3 regions of the Kineococcus halophytocola genome follow, and region 2 is predicted to be linked to each of the others. Evidence: riboswitches for the same ligand, from Rfam matches in the RefSeq annotation. Region 2 holds a riboswitch; each other region holds the start of a gene.
The links. A riboswitch is a leader RNA that binds a small molecule or an ion and turns the genes downstream of it on or off. The one in region 2 is predicted to bind S-adenosylmethionine.
Positions count from the first base shown of each region.

Region 1: another riboswitch for S-adenosylmethionine. It lies ahead of AB2L27_RS15580 (methionine ABC transporter ATP-binding protein); the one in region 2 lies ahead of AB2L27_RS05760 (ABC transporter substrate-binding protein).
Region 3: another riboswitch for S-adenosylmethionine. It lies ahead of AB2L27_RS11000 (ABC transporter substrate-binding protein); the one in region 2 lies ahead of AB2L27_RS05760 (ABC transporter substrate-binding protein).

Region 1 is NZ_JBGFTU010000019.1:27-7,533, reverse strand. Features, by position in the region: gene AB2L27_RS15595 (AAA family ATPase) at 1-2,371, shown strand, start outside; gene idi (isopentenyl-diphosphate Delta-isomerase) at 2,397-2,927, opposite strand; gene sfnG (dimethylsulfone monooxygenase SfnG) at 3,042-4,187, opposite strand; SAM riboswitch class I at 4,198-4,279, opposite strand; SAM riboswitch class IV at 4,458-4,567, shown strand; gene AB2L27_RS15580 (methionine ABC transporter ATP-binding protein) at 4,707-5,711, shown strand; gene AB2L27_RS15575 (methionine ABC transporter permease) at 5,708-6,451, shown strand; gene AB2L27_RS15570 (MetQ/NlpA family ABC transporter substrate-binding protein) at 6,441-7,349, shown strand.
Region 2 is NZ_JBGFTU010000005.1:116,638-124,144, forward strand. Features, by position in the region: gene obgE (GTPase ObgE) at 1-1,147, opposite strand, end outside; gene rpmA (50S ribosomal protein L27) at 1,246-1,500, opposite strand; gene rplU (50S ribosomal protein L21) at 1,507-1,818, opposite strand; partial or broken gene AB2L27_RS05755 (Rne/Rng family ribonuclease) at 1,954-4,242, opposite strand; SAM riboswitch class I at 5,450-5,540, shown strand; gene AB2L27_RS05760 (ABC transporter substrate-binding protein) at 5,769-7,154, shown strand; gene AB2L27_RS05765 (carbohydrate ABC transporter permease) at 7,151-7,507, shown strand, end outside.
Region 3 is NZ_JBGFTU010000011.1:27,256-34,762, forward strand. Features, by position in the region: gene AB2L27_RS10985 (dipeptide ABC transporter ATP-binding protein) at 1-668, opposite strand, end outside; gene AB2L27_RS10990 (ABC transporter permease) at 665-1,513, opposite strand; gene AB2L27_RS10995 (ABC transporter permease) at 1,576-2,598, opposite strand; gene AB2L27_RS11000 (ABC transporter substrate-binding protein) at 2,595-4,190, opposite strand; SAM riboswitch class I at 4,358-4,450, opposite strand; gene metE (5-methyltetrahydropteroyltriglutamate--homocysteine S-methyltransferase) at 4,573-6,921, opposite strand; gene AB2L27_RS11010 (methylenetetrahydrofolate reductase) at 6,918-7,507, opposite strand, start outside.

The sequences.
Region 1 (7,507 bases), on a different contig from region 2:
GGCCGCGCGCGACGAGCGGTGGGCGGCCGCCCGCGCGGAGGCCGTCGCGGCCGGGGCGCTGGACCCCGACGCGGCGCTGGAGGCACCCCCCGCCCTGGACCCCGCCGCCGTCCGGGACGCCCACGAGACCCTGGTCCGGGCCCGCCAGGAGCACGCCCGCGCCGCCGCCGAGCACGACCGGTGCGCGGCGGCGGCCCGCATGGCGGCGGACGAGCTCACCCAGGCCCAGGAAGGCACCGGCGGCGTCGACGAGGAGGCGCTGCGCACCGCCCGCGCGCGCCGGGACGAGCTGCTGGAACCGTTGCGCGGGAACGGTTCCCCGGCCGACGGTTCCCCGGCCGACGGCACCCCGGTCGACGGTCCCGCGGTGCTGGCGGCGGTGGCCGCCGCCGACGCCGCCGCGGACGCACTGCTCGACCACGCCGAGGCCACCGCCCGCCTGCGGGAACTGCGCCGCACCGCCGACCGGGCCGCCGCGGCCGCCGCGGCCGCCGCCGGGCAGGCGCGGACCGCCGCGAGCGCGGCCGAGGCGGCGCAGGCGGCGTACGCCGCGGCCTTCACCGCGGCCGGCCTGCGGGTCCCCGACGGGGCCCCCGCCCCCGTGCTGGCCGCCCTGGAGCGGCTGGACGCCGAACGCGCCGCGGTCGGGGTCCACGACCGGCGGGCCCGCGAGCTCGGCGAGGAGGTCCGGGCCCAGCTCGACGCCCTCACCGTCGTGCTCGCCCGGTGTGCCGGCCCCGCCGACGTGCAGGCCCTCCCTGCGGCCGACCTGCAGGCCGGTCTCGACGTGGGGCTGGAGACCGCCCGCGCCCTCGTCGCCACCGCCGAGGCCGCCGCCGTGCGCCGCGCCCTGGACGCCGAGCACGAGCGGGCCGCCCAGCTCGCCGCGCAGCGCTGCGAGGACCTGCGGGGGGACGCCGCCCGGGCCGAGGAGGCCTTCCGGAGCGCGGTCGCGGCCGCCGGTCTGCCCGCCGACCTCGGGCCCGCCGGGTGGGCCGAACGCGCCCGGGTCCTGCGGACCGCGACCGAGGCCGCCGAGGTCGCCCGCCGCGAGCAGGACCGCGCCCGGGACCGGGAGGACCGGGTGGCCGCCCACGCCGACGAGGTCGCCGACCTCGCCGCCCGGCTGGGGACCCCCGCCCGGGCCGACCGCCCCGACCAGGTCGAGGTGGCCCTGGCCGCGCTGGAGGACCGGTTGCGCCGCAGCCGCGCCGACGAACGGACCGCGACCGGGCTGGACCGGCAGGCGCAGGAGGTGGCCGCCGCCGCCGCGGCCGAACGCGCCCGCTGCGAGCGGGCGCAGGCGCGGCTGGGCGCCCTGGCCGCCGAGGGCGAGGACCCGGGCGCCCTGGCCGGGCGCGCCCGCCGCAGCCGGGACCTGCTGGACCTGCGGGAGCGCGAGCGCGAGGAGACCGCGGCCCTCGCCGCCGAGGTGGGCCGCGCCGAGGACGTGCCGGCGCTGCTGGAGCAGACCGGCGCCCGCTCCGACGCCGACCTGCGCACCGACGAGGAGGCGGCGGCGCTGGCCGACGAGGAGGCCCACGAGGTGTGGGCCCGGGCCCACCAGGACCTGGCCCGGGCCGAGGTGGAGGTGGAGCGGCTGACCTCCGGCGTCGACGCGAACGTGCTGGCCGCCCAGCGCGCGGAGGCGCTGGCCGGGTTGCAGGCCGACACCGAGCGCTACGTCGTGGTGGACGTCCAGCGCACGGTCCTGCGCGGCCGGCTCGAGGAGTTCTCCGCCACCCGGGCCAACCCGCTGCTGGCCGAGGCCGGGGAGGTGCTGACGCTCCTGACGGGGGGCCGCTGGACCGGTCTGGTCGCCCTCGACGACGGCGGGGACCGGCGCCTGGCGGTGCGCCGGGCCGACGGGGAGCTGCTCGAGGGGGCGGCCGGTCTGAGCGAGGGGACGGCCGACCAGGTCTTCCTGGCGCTGCGGCTGGCGGCGGTGGCCGACCAGCACCGCGCCCTCGTGGCCTCGGGGCAGGGACCGTTGCCCGTGGTGCTGGACGACGTGCTCATGACCTTCGACGAGACCCGCACCCGGGCGGCGCTGGAGGCGCTGGCCGAGCTGGCCCGGGACGTGCAGGTCGTGCTGCTGACCCACCACGCGGACGTGGCCGGTCAGGCCCGGGAGCTGGCGGCCGCGGGGGCCGCGGTGAGCGTCACGCAGCTGCCGGCCCCCTCGGCGGTGCCCACCGGGTCCACCGGGTCCGCCGGGGGTTCCGGGCGGCGGGACCGGGGCGGTGTCGACCAGCAGCTCGTGCGGGCGTGGGCGCGGGAGCAGGGGCACGCCGTCGGCGACCGCGGGCGGGTGAGCGAGGACCTGGTCCGCGCCTACCGGGCCGCGCACGACCTGGAGGAGACGGGCTGAGGTCCGTCCGGGTGCGGCGCGGCGCTCAGAACTCCTGCAGCTGCAGGCGCATCCACGGGCTGAACGGCCCGGGGTCGGCGGCGACCTCGGCGCGCAGGACGTCCAGGTCGACCCAGCGGGCGGCGTCCACCTCCGCCGGGTCCAGGGCCAGCTCGCCGTCCAGGCGGGCCCTGAAGACGGGGCAGACCTCGTTCTCCACCGTCCCGTCGGCCATGACCGCGCGGTAGCGGAACGTCGGCAGCAGGGGGGTGACGTCGGCCACGGGGGCGCCCAGCTCCTGCACCGAGCGCCGGGCCACGGCCTCGGCGGGGTCCTCCCCCGGGCCGGGGTGGCCGCAGAAGGAGTTCGTCCACACCCCCGGCCAGGTGCGCTTGACCGCCGCGCGCCGGGTCAGCAGCGTCCGTCCCGCCCCGTCGACGATCCAGCACGAGAACGCCAGGTGCAGGGGTGTGCTCGTGTGGTGCACGTCCGCCTTGGGCGCCGTGCCGCAGGGCGTGCCGTCCTCGGTGAGGAGGACGACCAGTTCGACGGTGGGGTCGGCCGGGGCGAGGGTCACCCCCGCACCGTAAGCCGTCGCCGCAGCCGCGGCGAGCACGGGAGGCCGACACGCCCGGTGCCCGCCCGGCCGGGCGGGCACCGGGGCCGGGGTCAGGCCGGGGTCGGGCCGGGGTCAGGCCGGGACGGGCTGGGTGGCCGCGACGACGGCCTCGTCGAGCTCGGCGCCGAGCTGGAGGTCCTCCCCCGCCGCCAGGCGCGCCTCGAGCTCGCGCACCCGCGGGATGACCAGCTCGCCGAACGCCTCGACCTCCTCCTTGACGTGCAGGAAACCGAGGAGCAGCAGGTCGACGCCGACGAGCCGGTAGGCCAGGACGCGACGCGCCACCTCCTCGGGGGTGCCGACGAGGCCGGTGCGGAACCCGTCGTTGTACTGGACGAGGTCGCGGAACTCGCTGTCGGCCCACATGCCCTTGCCGTCACCGGTGGCGTTGCCGGCCTCCTGCACGGCCGCGCCGAACCCCTCGACCTTGGTGCGGTCGGCCTTGGCGATGATCTCCTCGAGCACGGCCTCGGCCTCCTCGCGGGTCTCGCGCACGAGGGCGAAGCCGTTGAGGCCGAACCGGACGGTGCGGCCGTGCTGGGCGGCCTGGGCGGAGACCTCGCGCACGCCCTGGGCGGCGTCGGCCAGCGACTTGCCGTTCATGAAGTACCAGTCGCTGACCCGGCCGGCCATCGCCTGCGCGGCGGTGGAGTTCCCGCCCTGGAACAGCTCGGGGGCCGCCGTGGGCTGGGGGCGGAAGGTGATGTCGGTGGCGTTGAAGAAGTCCCCGGACTGGCTGTACCCGTCCTGGCTCCACACCCCGCGCAGGAGCTCGATGAACTCCTCGGACTGCTGGTAGCGGTCGTCGTGCTCGTGCCAGGTGACCCCGAGTTGTGTCGCCTCGTTCTTGAACCAGCCGGACACGATGTTCAGCGCGAGGCGGTTCTGGGTGAGTTCCTGCGTGGTCGCGGCGAACTTGGCGAGCACACCGGGGTGCCAGAAGAAGGGGTGGACGGCGGCGATGACCTTGAGCCGCTCGGTGGCCAGCAGCAGGGCCAGGGAGAACGAGGTCGACTCGTGCTGGGCGTCGGCGCCGTAGGAGGCGAGGTAGCGCACCTGGGTCAGCGCGTACTCGAACCCGACCCGTTCGGCGGCCCGGGCCACCTCGACGTTGTAGGCCGGGTCGTGGCTCGTGCGCTGCTCGATCGTCGAGACGACGAGACCGCCGGAGACGTTGGGGACCCAGTAGGCGAACTTCAGGGGCTCGTGCAGGGGCATCGCGGCGCGTCCTCCATCGGTCCTGGCGGTAGCACCCCCGTGGGTTGCTGCGGCGTCGTCGAGCCAGGTCTCTCAGCCGCTCTGGATGGGATCCCCCGCAGCGTACCCCCTCCTCCGGGCGAACGCGCCCGGCTCATTTCGGGACCAGTACGACGTTGTGCCGCAACGGATGTCGGAGACCCCCTTCCACCTCCTCCCCACCCCCTCCCCGGCCGCGGACGTGGCGGAAACGCTTGACGGGGATCTCCGGCGGCTGTCAGAGTCCCTGCAGGTCATGAGCGCCAGCGTCAAGCCCCGGCTCGCTGGCCGGCAACCCTGGTCCGTCACGGGGTGCTCCGGGTGAGGACCAGGTCCGCAGGGGTTGCGGACAAGGACGAACCAGGAGTTCCCGTGTCGATGGACTGTCGCCGCTCCCGCTGAGCGCACCCCTGCTCCCCCCTCCCCACCGGACCCGGCGTCGCGCCGGGCCCGCGACCTCCCCTGCCCGGCCCCCGCCGGCCCTGTCGCCCAGGAGACGACGTGATCGAACTGCGCCACCTCACCAAGACCTACGGGGAACCCCCGCGCACCACGACGGTCCTGGACCGCCTCGACCTCACCGTCCCCGCCGGCAGCATCACCGCCGTCGTGGGCCCCAGCGGTGCGGGCAAGAGCACGCTCGCGCAGTGCGTGACGCTGCTGACGCGCCCGACGTCGGGATCGGTCCTCGTGGGCGGCCAGGACCTCACCCGCCTGGGCGCGGACCGGCTGCGCGAGGCGCGGCGCCGCATCGGGACGATCTTCCAGTCCGACGGCCTGCAGACGCGGCGCACCGCCGCGCAGAACGTCGAACTCCCCCTGCGCTACCTCGGCGTCGTGACGCGCGACCGGCGGCGGCGGGTGGGTGAACTGCTCGAACGGGTCGGGCTGGCCGGGCTCGCCGACCGCTACCCGCACGAACTGTCCGGCGGGCAGCGCCAGCGCGTCGGGATCGCCCGCGCCCTGGCCCTGCGCCCCGGCGTCCTGCTCTCGGACGAGGCCACCTCGGGGCTGGACCCGCAGGCCACGGCCTCGATCACCGGCCTGCTGCGGGAACTGCGCGACGACCTCGGGCTGGCCATCCTGTTCATCACCCACGAGATGGACACCGTCGTCGACGTGGCCGACGCCGTCGCCCGCCTGGAGCACGGCCGCATCGTCGAGGCGGCCCCGCTCCTGGACGTGCTGCGGGACCCGGCCTCCCCCGTCGGGGCGGCCCTGCTGCCCCGCCGCGGGGTGGGGGACGCGCGCGGTCTGGCGGTCTGGGAGGTGCACTACCGCGGCGACGACGTGCCCGCCGACTGGCTGGCCGCCACGTCCCGCGAACTCGGCCGGGACCTGTCCCTGCTCGGGGCCTCGGTCGGGACCGTCGCCGGGCGCACCGTCGGGCACGCCACCGTCGGGGTCCCCGGAAGCGTCGACCCCGCCGTCCTCACCGCCGCGCTGGACCGCCGGGGACTGCACGCGCAGGCGCCGGCCCCGTCCCGGGAACTGGACCTCGTGTGAACACCCCGCTCGCGCAGATCCCCGCGCTCATCGCCCCCGCGCTCCTCGACACGCTGCTCATGGTCGGCATCGTCATGACGATCGTCGTCCTGCTCGGGGTGCCGATCGGCGTCCTCGTGCACAACCTCGCCCCCGGCGGGCTGCTGGAGAACCGCCCCGCGCACACCGTCCTGTCCTGGGTCGTCAGCACCGGCCGCTCGCTGCCGTTCCTCGTCCTCATGGCCGCGCTCGTGCCGTTCACCCGGTTCGTCACGGGCACGAACATCGGCATCCGCGCGGCCGTGGTCCCGATGGTCCTGGCCGGCACCGCGTTCTTCGCGCGCATCGTGGAGAACTCCCTGCGGTCGGTGCCGCCGCACCTCGTGGCGGTCGCCCAGGCCTCGGGAGCCTCACCGCTGCAGGTCATCACGACCGTGCAGCTGGCCGAGGCCACCCCCTCGATCATCGGCGGGTTCACCATCAACACCATCGCGATGATCGAGTACTCCGCGATCGCCGGGACCATCGGCGCCGGCGGCATCGGCTACGTCGCGGTCACCTACGGGTACCAGCGCTTCGACCACGCCGTGATGATCGCCACGATCGTCGTCCTCGTCGCGCTCGTCGCCCTCGTCCAGCTCACCGGTGACGCCCTCGCCCGCGCGGCCGACCCGCGCACCCGTCGCCGCCCCCGCACCACCTCGACCCCCACCCCCACCCGAACCCCCACCACGACGCAGGAGACGAGCCGTGTCCGCTGAGACCCGCGAACCCGCCACCGACGACCACGGTTTCGAACTCCGCACGCGACGGCGCTGGCCGTTCGTGGCGGGTGGGGCCGTCGTCCTGCTCGGCGTCGCCGCCGCGATCGTCGTGCCCCGCCTGGGCGGGGAGGACACCGCGAACACGCAGGCCGGGGCGACCCTGTACGTCGCGACCGCGGAGGGCAACGCCCGGGAGCAGGCCCTCATCGAGTACGTCGCGGAGGAGGTCGCCCCCGAGCACGGCATCACGGTCGCGTTCAAGGCGCTGGCCGACTCCAACACCATCAACCGGGCCGTGAGCGACGGCGAGGTGGCCGGCACGATCTACCAGCACCGGTTGTGGCTCGGGCAGGTCCTGCAGGCCAACCCCGACTTCCGCGAGGAGGCCGCGACGCCGGTGTTCCGGTGGGGTTTCGGCCTGTGGTCGGCGAAGTGGAAGACTCCGCAGGAGATCCCGCAGGGCGGGACCGTCTCGTTGTACTCCGACCCCGCCAACGAGTCGCAGGGGTTGTTCGTGCTGCAGGAGGCCGGGCTCATCACCCTGAAGCCGGGCACGGACGTCGGGTCGGCGACGGTCGACGACATCGCCCAGAACCCCAAGGACCTGCAGTTCACCTTGCTGGACTTCGGCGCGCAGTCCCGCGCGCTGCCCGACCTCGACGCGGCCGTCGGCTACACCGAGTACTACCTGGCGGCGAAGATCCCGATCGAGCAGCAGATCTTCGCCCCGACCGCCCCCGACGAGTTCGCCGGCCAGCTCACGATCGGCTCGCGCTGGAAGGACACCGAGAACATCCGGGCCCTCGTGGCGACGTTCCAGGACCCGAAGGTGCAGGAGTACCTGGCCACCGACCCCGAGGTGCAGGACGTCCTGCTCCCGCTCGACGCGCGCTGACCCCGCGCTGAGGCACGGGCGCCCCCTCCGGCCCGGAGGGGGCGCCCGGCCGTCCTCAGAGACTGTTTCAGATGTGGGTATGAGGGTGGGATCCTGCTCGGGTGAGTGGCGTGCAGCGTGAGGCTTACCCGTCGGACTTGAGTAATGCGGAGTGGGAG
Region 2 (7,507 bases):
GGACCCGGAACCGGACCTGGGCGTGCTCGGCGTCGCCGTACTCCTCGCGCGTCACCGTGAAGCCCGAGGCGTCCACGGCCGGCGGGTTGAGGACGACCCGCATGGGGACGGCCTCGGGCGCGGCGGCCCGGGAGGCGGCGACGAGCTCGGCCATCGCGAAGGACAGCTCGCGCAACCCGGTGCGGGCCACGGCGGAGACGACGAAGACCGGCGCACCGCGCTCCTGGAGGTCCTCGCGGACGATGTCGGCCATGTCCACGGCGTCGGGCACGTCGGCCTTGTTGATGACGACGAGGCGCGGGCGGTCCTGCAGCGGCACGGTGCCGTCGTCGACGGTGTAGGCCGCCAGCTCCTTCTCGATGGCCTCCAGGTCGCTCACCGGGTCGCGGTCGGTCTCCAGCGTCGCCCCGTCCAGGACGTGGACGAGGGCCACGCAGCGCTCGACGTGGCGCAGGAAGTCCAGACCGAGACCGCGTCCCTCGCTGGCCCCGGGGATGAGCCCGGGCACGTCGGCGACGGTGAAGCGCGTGGAGCCGGCCTCGACGACGCCGAGGTTGGGCACCAGCGTCGTGAACGGGTAGTCGGCGATCTTGGGCCGGGCCGCGGACAGCGCCGCGACGAGGCTGGACTTGCCGGCGCTGGGGAACCCCACGAGCGCGACGTCGGCGAGCGTCTTGAGCTCGAGCACGACGTCGAGCTGCTCGCCCGGCTCACCGAGCAGGGCGAACCCGGGCGCCTTGCGCTTGGTCGTCGCCAGCGCCGCGTTGCCCAGGCCGCCACGGCCACCGGGGGCGACGACGTACCGGGTGCCGGGGCCGACCATGTCGGCGAGCAGGTCCCCGGAGGCCGACCGCACGATCGTCCCGTCCGGGACACCGATGACGAGGTCGTCGCCCTCGGCGCCGTTGCGGTGGCTGCCCATGCCGAAGCGGCCGTCGGGCGCGCTGCGGTGCGGGCGGCGGTGCAGGTCCAGCAGGGTCGTCACCTGGGGGTCGACCTCGAGGACGACGTCCCCGCCGCGGCCGCCGTTGCCCCCGTCGGGCCCGCCGAGGGGCTTGAACTTCTCGCGGTGCACCGAGGCGCACCCGTTGCCGCCGTCACCGCCGGACGCGTGCAGCACGACGCGATCGACGAAGTGCGTCGACATGTCATCTCCTCGAACTGGGGGTGGAACCGCTGGTGGAACGCACGAGGGGCGGACCGGATCGCTCCGGTCCGCCCCTCGTGTTCACGACGGGTGCGTCGTCACTCGCCCGCGACGATGTTGACGACCTTGCGACCACGACGGGTGCCGAACTCGACGGCCCCCGGGACCAGCGCGAACAGCGTGTCGTCGCCGCCGCGGCCCACACCCGCACCGGGGTGGAAGTGGGTGCCGCGCTGACGGACGAGGATCTCGCCCGCGCTGACGACCTGGCCGCCGAAGCGCTTCACACCGAGGCGCTGCGCGGCGGAGTCACGACCGTTGCGCGAGGAGCTCGCGCCCTTCTTGTGTGCCATCTGACGTCACGCCCCGATGCTGGTGATCTTGACGCGGGTGAGCTTCGCGCGGTGACCCTGGCGCTTGCGGTACCCGGTCTTGTTCTTGTACTTGAGGATGGTGATCTTGGGGCCCTTGGCCTCCTCGACCACCTCGGCGACGACCTTGACACCCGCGAGCGCCGAAGCGTCGTGAGTGACGGTCTCACCGTCGACGAGGAGCAGGGGCTGCAGCTGCAGCGTCTCCCCGCTGGCCACGGGGACCCGGTCGATGGTCAGCACGTCGCCGACCGAGACCTTCTCCTGCCGGCCGCCGGCGCGGACGATGGCGTACACCACAACGAACCCGTTTCTCTCGTCACGAACTGGATCGCCACCGAACCGCACGTGCAGTCCGAGGCTCGCGCACGACGGCGCACCAAGGGCCAAGCGTACGGAACGCCTGCCCCCGGGGTCAAAACGACGCGTTCACTCCCCCGCCGGCGCGACGGCCGGCTCGGGGGTGTCCCGCTCCCGCCGGCCCGCCGCGGCGACGGCGGCGATGGCGGCGAGCACGGCCGGGTCCTTCACCGACTCCTGCGCGGGCTCCTGGGGCGTCTCCTTCGCGGACTCCCTCGCGGCGCCGCCGGAGGCGTCCGCCTCGGGGCGGGCCTCCTCGGCCGACCGGTCGCGGCCGCGGCGACGGCGGGACTTGCCCGAGCCGCTCGAGCCGCCGTTCGACCCGCCGTTCGAGCCGCCGTTGCCGTGGCCGCCACCGTTGCCGTTCGGGGACGGCTGCGGTGCGGGGTTGGCGTCGGCGGCCGCGTCGAGCTCCTCCAGGACCGCGGCCAGGCCCTGCCCGGTGCGCTTGCGGGTCATCTGGACCAGCCCCAGCGAGGTCACCTCGGCGACCTGGTGCTTGGTGCGGTCCCGGCCCAGGCACTCCACGAGCCGGCGCAGGACGAGGTCGCGGTTGGACTCCAGGACCATGTCGATGAAGTCGATGACGATGATCCCGCCGATGTCCCGCAGCCGCAGCTGCCGGACGATCTCCTCCGCGGCCTCGAGGTTGTTGCGCGTGACGGTCTCCTCCAGCGTCCCGCCGGCCCCGGTGAACTTCCCGGTGTTCACGTCGATGACGTGCATGGCCTCGGTCGGGTCGATGACGAGGGAACCGCCCGAGGGGAGCCAGACCTTGCGGCCCAGCGCCTTCTGCAGCTGCTCGTCGATCCGGAAGTGCTCGAAGACGTCCTGCTGGCCGTCCCAGCGCTCCAGCCGGTCGGCCAGGTCCGGGGCGACGTCGGCGACGTACCCGTGGACGGCCTCCCAGGCCTGCTCGCCGGAGACGACGACCTTGGTGAAGTCCTCGTTGAACACGTCGCGCACGACGCGGACGGTGAGGTCCGGCTCGCCGTGCAGCAGCAGCGGGGCGTTCTTGCTCTGGGCCTTGGCCTGGATGGCCTCCCAGGTCGCCTGCAGCCGCTGGACGTCGGCGCGCAGCTCGTCCTCGGCCACGCCCTCGGCCGCGGTGCGGACGATGACGCCGGCCCCCGGCGGGACGACCTCCTTGAGCACCTTCTTCAGCCGGGCCCGCTCGGTGTCGGGCAGCTTGCGGGAGATCCCGGTCATCGACCCGCGCGGCACGTACACGAGGTAGCGGCCGGGCAGCGAGACCTGGCTCGTCAGGCGGGCGCCCTTGTGCCCGACCGGGTCCTTGGTGACCTGCACCAGGACGGGGTCACCGGACTTCAGCGCGGCCTCGATGCGGCGCGGCTGGCCCTCCAGCCCCGCGGCGTCCCAGTTGACCTCACCGGCGTACAGGACGGCGTTGCGCCCCTTGCCGACGTCGACGAAGGCCGCCTCCATGCTCGGCAGCACGTTCTGGACGCGACCGAGGTAGACGTTGCCGACCATCGTGGTCTGCGCCTGCAGCGCGCCGTAGTGCTCGACGAGGACCTTGTCCTCCAGCACCCCGATCTGGGTGCGCTCGTCCTGCTGGCGCACGACCATGACCCGCTCGACCGCCTCGCGGCGGGCCAGGAACTCGGCCTCGGTGAGGATGGCGCGCTTGCGCCCGGCCTCCCGGCCCTCGCGGCGGCGCTGCTTCTTGGCCTCCAGCCGGGTCGAGCCGCGCAGCGCGGTGATCTCGTCCTCGCCGGTGCCGCCGATGCCGCCGGCGCCGCGGGAGCGGCGGGGTTCGCGGACCCGGGTGACGGTGTTCGGCGGGTCGTCACCGGAGATGTCGTCCCCCTCGCCGGACCCGCTGCGGCGGCGGCGACGGCGACGGCGGCGCGAGGAGCCGGACTGCTCGTCCTCCTCCGAGCCGTCGTCGGCGCCGTCGTCCGAGCCGTCGGCGTCGTCGTCCTGCGCCTCGGCCCGGCCGCGGCCGGTGTCCGGGGTGGCCTCGTCGTCGCGGTCCTCGTCCTCACCGGGGTCCTCGTCCCGGTCGTCCCGGTCCTCGGCGTCGCGGCCACGGCTGCGCCGGCCCCGCCCACCCCGGCGACGACGGCGACGGGGCGCACCCGCGTCGTCGGTCGCGTCGTCGTCCCCCGCGTCCTCGGCGGACTCGTCGGTGTCCTCGGTGTCCTGGAGGTCCTCGGTCTCGTCCGCGTCGTCGGAGTCCTCCTGGGCACCGGCCCGGCGGGTGGCACCGCGGGAGCGGCGCAGGTCGCGCAGGCTGTCCAGGACCTCCTCGTCGCGGACGCCGGCACCGGGGGCGTTCTCCCCGGCGTCCTCCGCGGTCGCGTCGGCGCGCACGTCCTGGTCCCCGTCGGAGGACCGGGCACCGGGCGGCGGGCCGGCCGGGGCCGAGGCCCGCCGACGGCGCGGCGGGGTCTCGGCGTCGGGGGCCTGGAAGAAGAGGGCGGTCGCACGGGCCGCGGCGTCCGCGGCGCGGTCGGCCGGCTCGGCCTCGTCCCGGCGGGACCCCCGGGCGAACCCGGCCGCGCGCAGCAGGACGGGGTCGTCCATGAGGTCGGCGTCGTCGGCCGGCTCGGCGGGCTCGGGGTCCTCGACGGCGTGCGCGGCCGGGGTCGGGTCCGTCGTGGCGGCGGGCGCCTCGACCGGGGCCTCCTCGACCGGCGCGTCCTCGGCGGCGGCGACGGCGGGGGCGACGGCGGGAGTGGCCGCCGCGGGGTCGGCGGGCGCCTCGGCCGCCGGGGCGGCGGCGGTCTTGCGGGCACGCCGACGGCGTGCGGGAGCGGGTTCGGCTGCCACGGGATCGGCCGTCGGGGGCGCCTCGGTCGCGGGCTCCTCGGCCACCGGGGTCTCCGGGGTCTCCGGGGCGGCGACCTTGCGGGTGGCCCGGCGGGCTCGCTTGCGCGGCGCGGGCGCCTCGGTGGGGGTCTCGGCCGGGGTCTGGACGGAGCCCTCCACGGGGGCCGCGGACGGCTCGGTGGCCGGGGTCTCCTGGGCCGTATCCCCCGGGGCCGAGGCCTCGGGGACCGGTGCGGCCGTGGGTTCGGCGCCGGCCGCCTCCACGGCGGCCGGGGGACCGGCCGGTCGGCTGGCCGCGCGACGGCGGCGGGGTTTCGTCGCCCCCGCCCCCGTCCCAGCCCCTGCCGTCGCCGGCGTCGTCGCGTTCTCGTCGGGTGTGCTCGTCACGGGTGCTCCGCTTCGCCCGCAGCGCCCGCTCCACCGGTCGTCCCCGCGGACGCCCGGGCGTCCTCGTCGGAATCGCCGGGCGGGTCGACCCGCGCCCGACGGAAGTTCTGGTGCACCGGTGGGGTCGCGCGACGCGTGCTCCCCCCGGAGCCACCGGCGGTCGTCGTCCGGGGCACGGGCCGGGGCGCCTGCGAGGTCCTTCCACCAGACCGCGGCGCTGCCCGGGACCCACGCACCAGGCGACGGTCTCGACGGCGGACCGCGCGCCCGGTGTGGTGGGAACGCACGGCCGTCCTCAGTGTCGCACAGCCCTCCCGGCCGGGCCCTGCGCACTCGCGGCCCGCGAAAGCGTTCCCGCGGGCCCCGGTGATCCGCTACGCTCGCCGGAACACCATCCAGAGTGGCCGAGAGACCTGGCTCGACGACGCCACAGCAACCACCGCACGCGCGGCAGGTGCTCCCGCCAGGGACGATGGAGGACTGCAGTGGACAGCTGTACCCAGCTCACCCGGCGCTACCACGTCGACCTCGCGCGCACGGCCTCGATGGCCTGTCGCCCCGGGGCACCGACGTGCCGGGGGACGGCACCCGCGGCCTGACCGGCCGCCCCTCCTCCCCCGGGGTCCTCACCCCGCACCGCACGAGCGCGCCGTTCCGCGCGCACCCTCCCGGACGCGTCCCGTCCGCCCACCCTCCGGAGCACCCGCATGCCCGCGACCCCTCGCACCCCTGTGTCCGTCCCCCGCTCCAGCACCTCGCGCCTGCTCGCCAGCCGCCGCCGCGTGCTGTCCGGCGCCCTCGGCGTCGGCGCGCTGGCCGCCACCGGCACCCTCACCGCCTGCGGTGAGGGTGCGGCCGCCTCGGGCCTGGCCGCGCAGAAGGCCGTCGACCTGCAGGGGGCGACGCTCAAGCTCATGGTCAACCAGCCGCACGTGCTGGCCTTCACCGAGCTGCTGGGCACGAAGTTCACCGAGGAGTTCGGCGGGAAGCTGGAGGTCACGGCGATCCCCTACGACCAGCTCACGAGCAAGCAGATCCTCGACGTGCAGGGCGGCGACGGCGAGTTCGACGTCTTCGACTACTTCTACTTCGGCCTCGGTGAGCTGGTGGAGGCCGGCGCCCTCGTCGACCTCACCGAGTGGATCGGCGCCAACGACGAGATCGCCACCGACGACTTCCTGCCGTCGATCTACGACCCCTACACGCTCATCGACGGCAAGCGCTACGGCCTGCCCTTCGACGGCGACACCCACGTCCTCTACTACAACGCCGAGGTCTTCCAGCGGTACGGCGTCGAACCGCCGAGGACGTGGGACGAGTACGACGCGGCCGCCGAGAAGATCACCAAGGACTCCGGCGGCGCGGTCCACGGCGCGATCGTCGAGGGCCAGCAGGTGCCGATGATCCTGGGCTGCTCCTTCATCAACCGGCTCGCGGGCTACGGCGGCACCCTCGTGGACGCCGACGGCAGGCCGGCCTTCGCGGGTGAGGAGGGCCTCGCGGCCCTGCAGCACCTCATCGACGTCTCCCCCCACGCCCTGCCCACGCCGCTGCAGACGGGCTTCGACCAGGCCAACTCCGCCTTCCTGTCCGGTCAGGGCGCCATGCTCGACACCTGGACCGACCTCGGCCTCAAGGCGCAGGACCCCTCCAGCTCGAAGATCGTCGACAAGTGGGGCGTGGTGACCCTGCCGGTCGGGGGGAGGAACACGACGCCGCGCACCGCTCTGGACGCGGGCTTCGGCCTCGGCGTGTCCAGCGCGTCGGGGCAGCAGGACAAGGCCGCGGCGTTCGTGCAGTGGGCGACGAACCAGGAGAACAACCTCCTGCTGGCCTCGACCGCCGGGTCGGGCATCGACCCGGCCCGCACGTCCGTCCTGGACGCCGACTCGTACGCGGAGGCCGCCGGCAAGGCGACCGACGTCATCCGCGAGGGCCTGGACGGCACGCCGCTGGCGTGGCCGAACCAGCAGGGCGCCCCCAAGGCGCTGCAGGACCTCGTCGACCAGCTCGCGCTGGCGATCCAGGGCAAGACCCCGCCGCAGGCCGCGCTCGACGAGGCCGCGCAGAGCTGGGAGAAGACGCTCGGATGACGCAGCTGACGGAACGACGCCGGGAACGGACCCGTGCGGGGGTGCCGCGCCCGCGGCGCGGGTCCGCCCCCGACGGCACCCGCCGGGCGGTCCCGGGCCGGCACCGACCGGGACACGTCCCGGCCTGGCTGGCCGCGCCGAGCCTGGCCGGGCTGGCCCTCATGCTCGTCTACCCCACGCTGTTCGTCGTCGCGCTGGCGGTGACGAAGTCGTCGCTGGCCCGGCCGCTGCAGCGGTTCACCGGCACGGACAACCTCGTCGAGGCCTGGGAGTCCCTCGCCTTCGCCGGTTCCCTCGTGCGGTCGGTCGTGTTCGCCGTCGTCGCCGCGCTGGCGGCCACGCTCATCGGCGTG
Region 3 (7,507 bases), on a different contig from region 2:
GCCACCGCCAGGTCGTGGGTGATGAACAGGACGGCTGTGCCCGCCTCGCGGGTCAGCCGCCCCAGGTGGTCCAGGACGGTGCGCTGCACGGTGACGTCGAGGGCGCTCGTCGGTTCGTCGGCCACGAGCAACCGGGGGCCGGCGGCGAGCCCGACGGCGATGAGGACGCGCTGGCGCATCCCGCCGGACAGCTCCGAGGGGTACTGCCGGGCGCGCACCGCGGCGTCCGGGAGGCCCGCCGCCGTCAGCAGCTCCACCGCCCGCTCCCGGGCGGCCGCGCCCCGCGCCAGCCCGTGCACCCGCAACGCCTCGGCCACCTGGTCCCCCACCCGAACGACGGGGTTCAAGGAGAGCGTCGGGTCCTGCGGGACCAGCCCGATCCGCGCTCCGCGCACGGACCGCCAGGCCCGCTCGCCCAGACCGACCAGCTCGTCGCCCTCCAAGCGCACCGACCCGGCCTCGACCCTCCCGTCCGCGGGCAGCAGACCGACCACGGCGTGCGCCGTCGTGCTCTTGCCCGACCCGGACTCGCCGACGACCGCGACGACCTCCCCGGGGTGCACCTCGAGGGACACGCCGTGCACGACCTCGCGCCGCCCGGTGCGGCCGCCGTAGGAGACCCGCAGGTCCCGCACGCTCAGCAGGGGATCGCCCACGCCTGCGCTCACGTCGTCGCTCCGTTCTCCAGGGCCTGGGCGATCCGGTTGGCGGACAGCACGACCGCCGCCACCACCAGCCCGGGCAACGTCGTCAGCCACCAGGCGGTGGCCAGGTAGTCACGGCCGCCGGAGACCAGCGACCCCCACTCCGGGGCCGGCGGCGGGGCGCCGAACCCGAGGAAGCTCAACGCCGACACGGCCAGGACGGCCACGCCGAACTCCAGCGCCGCCAGCGCCAGGACGGGCCCGGCGGCGTTGGGCAGCACGTGGCGGAACAGCACTCCCGTCGTGCGCACCCCGCTGGCGCGGGCGGCCTCGACGTAGGGCGAGGTGCTGACCTTCAGCACCTCCGAGCGCATGACGCGGGCGAAGTTCGCGACCGTGCCGAGGCCGACCGCGATCGCCACGTTCACGGTGCCGAACCCGAGCGCCGTGATGAGGGCCATCGACAGCAGCAGCGCCGGGATCGACAGCAGGACGTCGACGGCGCGCATGAGGACGTCGTCCACCACCCCGCGCAGGGAGCCGGCGACGAGCCCGACGAGGGTTCCGACCACCAGGCCGATGAGCACGGCGAGGACCGTGGCCTGCAGCGTCAGCCGGGACCCGTGCACGACCCGCGCGAACAGGTCGCGGCCGAGGTGGTCGGTGCCGAAGACGTGCGCCGCCGACGGCCCCTGCAGCCGGTCGGCCGGAACCCCCTGCACCGGGTCCTGCCCGGTGAACAGTGCGGGGACCGCCGCCCAGGCGAGCACGACGAGCAGGACGAGTCCGGCCAGCAGGAGGTCGGGGTGCCGCAGCCGGGCCGGCACCGGGCGTCGACCCGCACCCGCTGCGCGGTAGCGGGCCTCGATGTCGAGCACGTCCAGCACGTCCTCGGGGGTCCCGCGGTCCCGAGCGCGGGAGGGAGCGCGGCTCACGCGGCACCGCCCACGAGGACGCGCTCCGCCTCGACGTCGCCCGCGTTGCGGGTGCGCCGCCGCGGGGCCCGGGCCCCGCCGACGAGGCGCAGGCGCGGGTCGACGAGCGGGTGCAGCAGGTCGACGACGAGGTTGGTGACCACGAAGACGGTCGCCGCGAGCAGCACGAGGCCCTGCACGAGCGGGATGTCCTGACCGTTCACCGCGCTCACCGTGAGCCGCCCGAGGCCCACCCGGGAGAAGACCGTCTCGACGACCACGGCACCCGCCAGCAGGTTCCCGACGATGACCCCGCCCAGCGTGAGGGTGGGGATCGCGGCGTTGCGCAGCGCGTGCCGCAGGTGGAGGCGGGAGCGGGAGGCTCCCTTGGCGCGGGCGGTCTCGACGTACGGTTCGGCCAGGGCCGTCCGCAGGCTGCGGGCCAGCACCTGGGCGATGGAGGCCGACACCGGGACCGCCAGCGTCACCGCCGGCAGCACGAGGCTCGCGAGGCCCTCGTTGCCCAGGGCCGGGAAGACCGGGACCCGGAACGAGAACACCTGGATGAGCAGCAGTCCCACCCAGAAGGTGGGCAGCGAGACCCCCAGCGGGGGCAGGGCCTGCAGCGTCGTGCGCAGCCAGGCCCGCCGGACCGCGGTGGCGGCCAGGGCGGTCCCCACCCCGAGGAGGAGGGCGAGGGCGGACGCCGCCGCCGCGAGGGCGAGCGTCTGCGGCACCGCGTCGCCGATGAGCGTCGTCACGGGGGCACCGTTCTGGATGGAGGTCCCGAGGTCGAGGTGCAGCGTCCGCCACAACGCGTGGGCGTACTGCTCGGGCAGCGGGTCGTCGAGGCCGTGCTCGGCCCGCAGCGCCGCGACCTGCGCGGGGTCGGCGGTCGACTGCTCACCGCCCTGGCCCCCGGCGAGCATGATCGAGACCGGGTCGCTGGGCAGCAGGTAGAGGATGACGAACGTCACCGTGAACGCGGCCCACAGCACGAGCACGGCCTGCCCCAGCCGCCGCAGGACGTACCCGGTCACGACTGCTTCCAGGCGTCGTGGATCCACAGCCGGGAGGACCCCTCGAACTGCAGGTCGTGGACGTCGTCGGACGCCGCGATGACCGTCGACAGTTCGATGAGCGGGATGGAGTGCGCCTCCTGCACCAGCAGCTGCGAGGCCCGGGCCACGAGCTGCGCGCGCTGCGTCGCGTCGGTCGTCGACGACTGCTCCGCGAGGAGGTCGTCGACCGCGCCGCGGGGCCGCTGGTTCACGTTCCGCGTGTCGGTCGAGAAGATGGTGCGCAGGACGTCCGGGTCGGACCGGGTGAGGTTGTAGAACAGGACGTCGTAGTCGCCGGAACTCTGCTGGGCCGCGGTGTCGGCCGTCGTCCCCTGCTTGAGCTGCAGGTCGATCCCGGCCTCGCGGACCTGCTGCTGCACGAGCTCCAGGACGGCGGACGTGGGCTGCCAGAACAGGACGGTGAACGTGAGCCTGCGCCCCGCCTTCTCGCGGATCCCGTCTGCACCCCTGGTCCACCCGGCCGCGTCGAGCAGGCGGTTCGCCCCGGCGAGGTCCCGGGCGAGGTCCGCCGCGTCGTCCGGGGCGCCGGGCGTGGACACCGACAGGGCCGACGTCACCGCCTCGTCCCCGGGGTTGAGGAGGCTGGCGAGCTGTTCGCGGTCGATCGCCTTCGACAGGGCCTGCCGGACCCGTACGTCGTCGAAGGGGGCCCGCGACTCGTTGGGGAAGAAGTTGTACGGGATCCCGGGGTTCGCCCGCCGCTGGGTCCAGAACCCGTTGCCGTCGAACTGGGGCAGGTCCTGGGAGGCGATGCCGGTGGTGGCGTCGATCTGGTGCGAGCGCAGGGAACCGGTGCGCACGCCCGCCTCGGGGACCACCCGGTAGGTGATGGTGTCGAGGTAGGCCTCTCCGGCGTGCTTCGCCCCGGTCGGCGCCCAGTCGTACCCGGTGCGGCGCTCCAGCACGGTCTGGTCGTCCTTGACGTAGCTGCCGACGACGAAGGGTCCAGAACCCACGAGAGTGGCTCCGGTGCAACGGGTCGCGGGGTCGGCCGTGGCGGTCGGGACGGACAGCAGCCCCAGGCTCATGGTCGACGTGGCCTGCAGGAACTGGGCACTGGGACGGGAGAACGTGACGACGGCCGTCTGCGCGTCCGGCGTCTGCGTCCCGGTGTACCCCTGGAGGTAGGTGGACCCGAGCGACGCCTTCGCCCCGAGGGCCACGATCCCGTCGAGGTTCGCCTTCACGGCCGCCGCGTCGACCGGGGTGCCGTCGGAGAACGTCACCCCCGGCCGGAGGTGGAACGTGAACGTCGTCGCGTCCGGGCTCACCTCCCAGCGCTGCGCGAGCCACGGCTGGATCCGACCGTCGAGGTCCTGGACGGTGAGGGAGTCCACGAGCTGGCGGCCGATGTTCAGCGCGTCGTTGTTCCCGACCTGTTGTGGGTCGATGCAGCCGGAGTCGACCGAGATGGCGACGTCGAGGTTGCCGCCGCGGACGGGGGTCGCGTCGGCGGCGCCCCCGGCGTTGCTGGCGCCCCCGCCGCAGGCGGTGAGGGTGGCCAGGGCGGCGACCAGGACGGCGGCAGACCGGGACGTGCTGCTGCGCAAGGGGTCTCCTGAGGAGTGTGTGGAACGCACCGGTGGGACGGCCGGCGCGAGGGCCGGCGAAGGGCCGGCGAGGGGGGACGGGTCAGCGACAGCCGGTCGCGCCCGTGCGGCAGAGGTCCACGACGCGCCGGAGGATGGCGACGTGCGACGTCCGTTCCACCTGAACCCCTCCATCGTTCCTGGCGGAAGCACCCGCGCCCGTGTCCGGGGGGTTGCTGCGGCGTCGCGGAGCCAGGTCTCTCAGCCGCTCTGGATGGTCGTACCGGGAACTGTACGGGGAACCGTGCCGGAACTCAACCACCGGCGGCGCAGCGGGTCCCGGGACGACGAAACCCCTCCGTCCGGCCCGGGCCGGACGGAGGGGTTCTGCGGGCTGGACGGGCTACCCGACGACGGGGACGCCCGCCGGCAGTTCGGCCCGCACGGTGCGGGCCGCCTCGACGAGGTTCCGCAGGGACTCGGTCGTCTCGGCGTACCCGCGCGTCTTGAGGCCGCAGTCGGGGTTCACCCACACCTGCCGCGCCGGGACCGACGCGACGGCCGACCGCAGCAGGCCGACGATCTCCTCGACGGACGGGACGCGCGGGGAGTGGATGTCGTAGACGCCGGGACCGATGCCTCGGGCGAAACCCGCCCGTGCGATGTCCTCGAGCACCTCCATCCGCGACCGCGCGGCCTCGATGCTGGTGACGTCGGCGTCGAGGCCGTTGATGGCGTCGATGACCTCACCGAACTCGGAGTAGCACAGGTGGGTGTGCACCTGCGTCGCATCCGCGGCGCCCGCGGTGGCCAGCCGGAAGGACGCGACGGACCAGGCGAGGTAGGCGGGCTGGTCGGCCGCCGCGAGCGGCAGCAGTTCCCGCAGCGCGGGCTCGTCCACCTGGACGATCCCGATGCCGGCCGCCTCCAGGTCGGCGACCTCGTCCCGCAGCGCGAGCGCCACCTGGCTCGCGGTGTCCCCCAGCGGCTGGTCGTCGCGGACGAACGACCACGCCAGGATCGTCACCGGCCCGGTGAGCATCCCCTTGACGGGTTTCGCCGTGCGGCTCGCGGTGTACGTGCTCCACGGCACCGTGATGGGTGCCGGCCGGGCGACGTCGCCCCACAGGATCGGCGGGCGGACCCCGCGCGAGCCGTAGGACTGGACCCAGCCGTGCTCGGTGACCGCGAACCCGTCGAGCTGCTCGGCGAAGTACTGGACCATGTCGTTCCGCTCGGGTTCACCGTGGACGACGACGTCGAGGCCCAGGTCCTCCTGCAGTCGCACGACCCGGTCGATCTCGGAGCGCAGGAACTCCTCGTAGGCGTCGTGCGCGACCTCGCCGCGGCTCCAGGCCGCCCGCGCCCTGCGGATCTCGGGTGTCTGCGGGAAGGAGCCGATGGTCGTCGTCGGCAGGAGCGGCAGGCCGAGGACCTCCTCCTGCGCCGCCCGGCGGACGGCGTAGTCGCTGCGGCTGAACGCGTCCGGCCCGAGCGCGGCGAGCCGCTCCCGCACCTGCGGCCGCACGACACCGGGCGCGCCGAGGCGGTCGGCGCGGGCCGCGGCCGACGCCGCCAGCCCGTCGGCGACCCCCGGTGCGGTGGGGTCGGCGAGCGCACGGCCCAGCAGGACCACCTCGGCGACCTTCTGGTCGGCGAACGCCAGCCAGCTGCGCAGCCGTTCCGGCAGCGCCGTCTCGCGCGTCACGTCGTGGGGGACGTGCAGCAGCGACGTCGAGGTCCCCGGCACGACGTGCGCGGCGGTCGCCCGCAGGGAGCGCAGGGTCGTCAGCGCCTGCTCGAGGTCACCCCGCCAGATGTTGTGCCCGTCGACGACCCCGCCCACGACGGTCTTGCCGGCCAGTGCGGACGCGTCCGCCGGCACGGTCCCCCGGACGAGGTCGAGCGCGACCCCCTCCACCGCGCTCAGCGACCCCAGGAACCCGTGGGCGTCGCCGTAGGGCGTGGCCACCAGCAGCCGGGGCCGGCCCGGGACCGCCGCGAGGCGTTCGTAGGCCGCCCGCAGGAGGTCGGCCAGCCTCTCCACCCCGGCCGTCGCCGAGTCGCTCACCAGGCCGGGCTCGTCGAGCTGGACCCACGTGGCCCCGGCCGCGGCGTAGGCGGCGAGCAGCCCCTCGTAGGCGCCGAGCAGGTCCTCCAGGCGCGCCAGCGGGGAGAAGCCCTCCGGGCTGTCGGCGGATGCCTTGGCCAGCAGCAGGAACGTCACCGGACCGACGACGACGGGGCGGGTGAGGAAACCGTCGGCCAGCGCCTCGGAGAACTCCCGGACGCCGCGGTCGTCGGCGAACCGGAACGTGGTGCCGGGCCCGATCTCGGGGACGAGGTAGTGGTAGTTCGTGTCGAACCACTTCGTCATCTCCAGCGGCGCCAGCGCCCCCCGGCCGCGGGCGATCGTCGAGTAGGCCTCGAGGTCCACCCGGCCGTCGGCCCCCACGAGGTCCGCGAAGCGCTCCGGCACCGCCCCCACGGCGACGGCGGTGTCGAGCACCTGGTCGTAGGCGGAGAACGAGGACGGGATCGACGCGTCGTGGGCGGGCAGCCCCAGGGCGTTGAGGCGGCGGACCGTGGCGGCCCGGACGGCGGCGAGCGCCGTCTCGGTCGCGGTGACGTCGGTGCGCCCGGCCCACAGCGCCTCGAGGGCCTTCTTGGTCTCGCGGTCGGGACCGATCCGGGGGTAGCCGAGGATCGTCGCGGTCCACGCCGGGTCGTCGTCCGTCGGGTTCTGGCTCATCGGGTGACTCCTCCTGCCGCGCGGGCGCGGCGTTCGGTGGGGCGGGTCAGGTCGAGGTGGTCGAGCAGGTCCAGGACGGGCTCGACCGCGTTGAAGGTGTAGAGGTGCAGGCCGGGTGCCCCGGCGTCCAGCAGGTCGCGGGCCAGGCCCGAGGAGAAGGCGGTGGCCGCGCGGCGACGGTCGCGGACGTCGCCGGTGCCCAGGGCCGCGAGCAGCGCCCGCGGGACGGGGACGCCGGTGAGTTCGCCGATCCGCGCCAGCCGGCGGGCCTCGTGGGTCACGGCGAGCCCGGGCAGCAGGGGCATCGTGACGCCCGCGGCGCGGGCGCGGGCCACGAAACCGGCGTACTCCCGGGCGGACCAGCCGACCTGGCAGACGGCGAACCGTGCCCCGGCGTCCTGCTTGGCGCGCAGGACGGCGAGCTCGTGCTCGTCGCGGTCCCGGGGGAACGCGGCGACGGCGAGGCTGAGCGGGGGGACGTCGACGGGGAGACGCCCGCCCCGCAGCGCGAGGCGACGCCGGTCGGCCACCTGCAGGAGTTCGACGAGGTCGCGGGCCGTCGGAACCCCGTCGGGGTGGGGGGAGA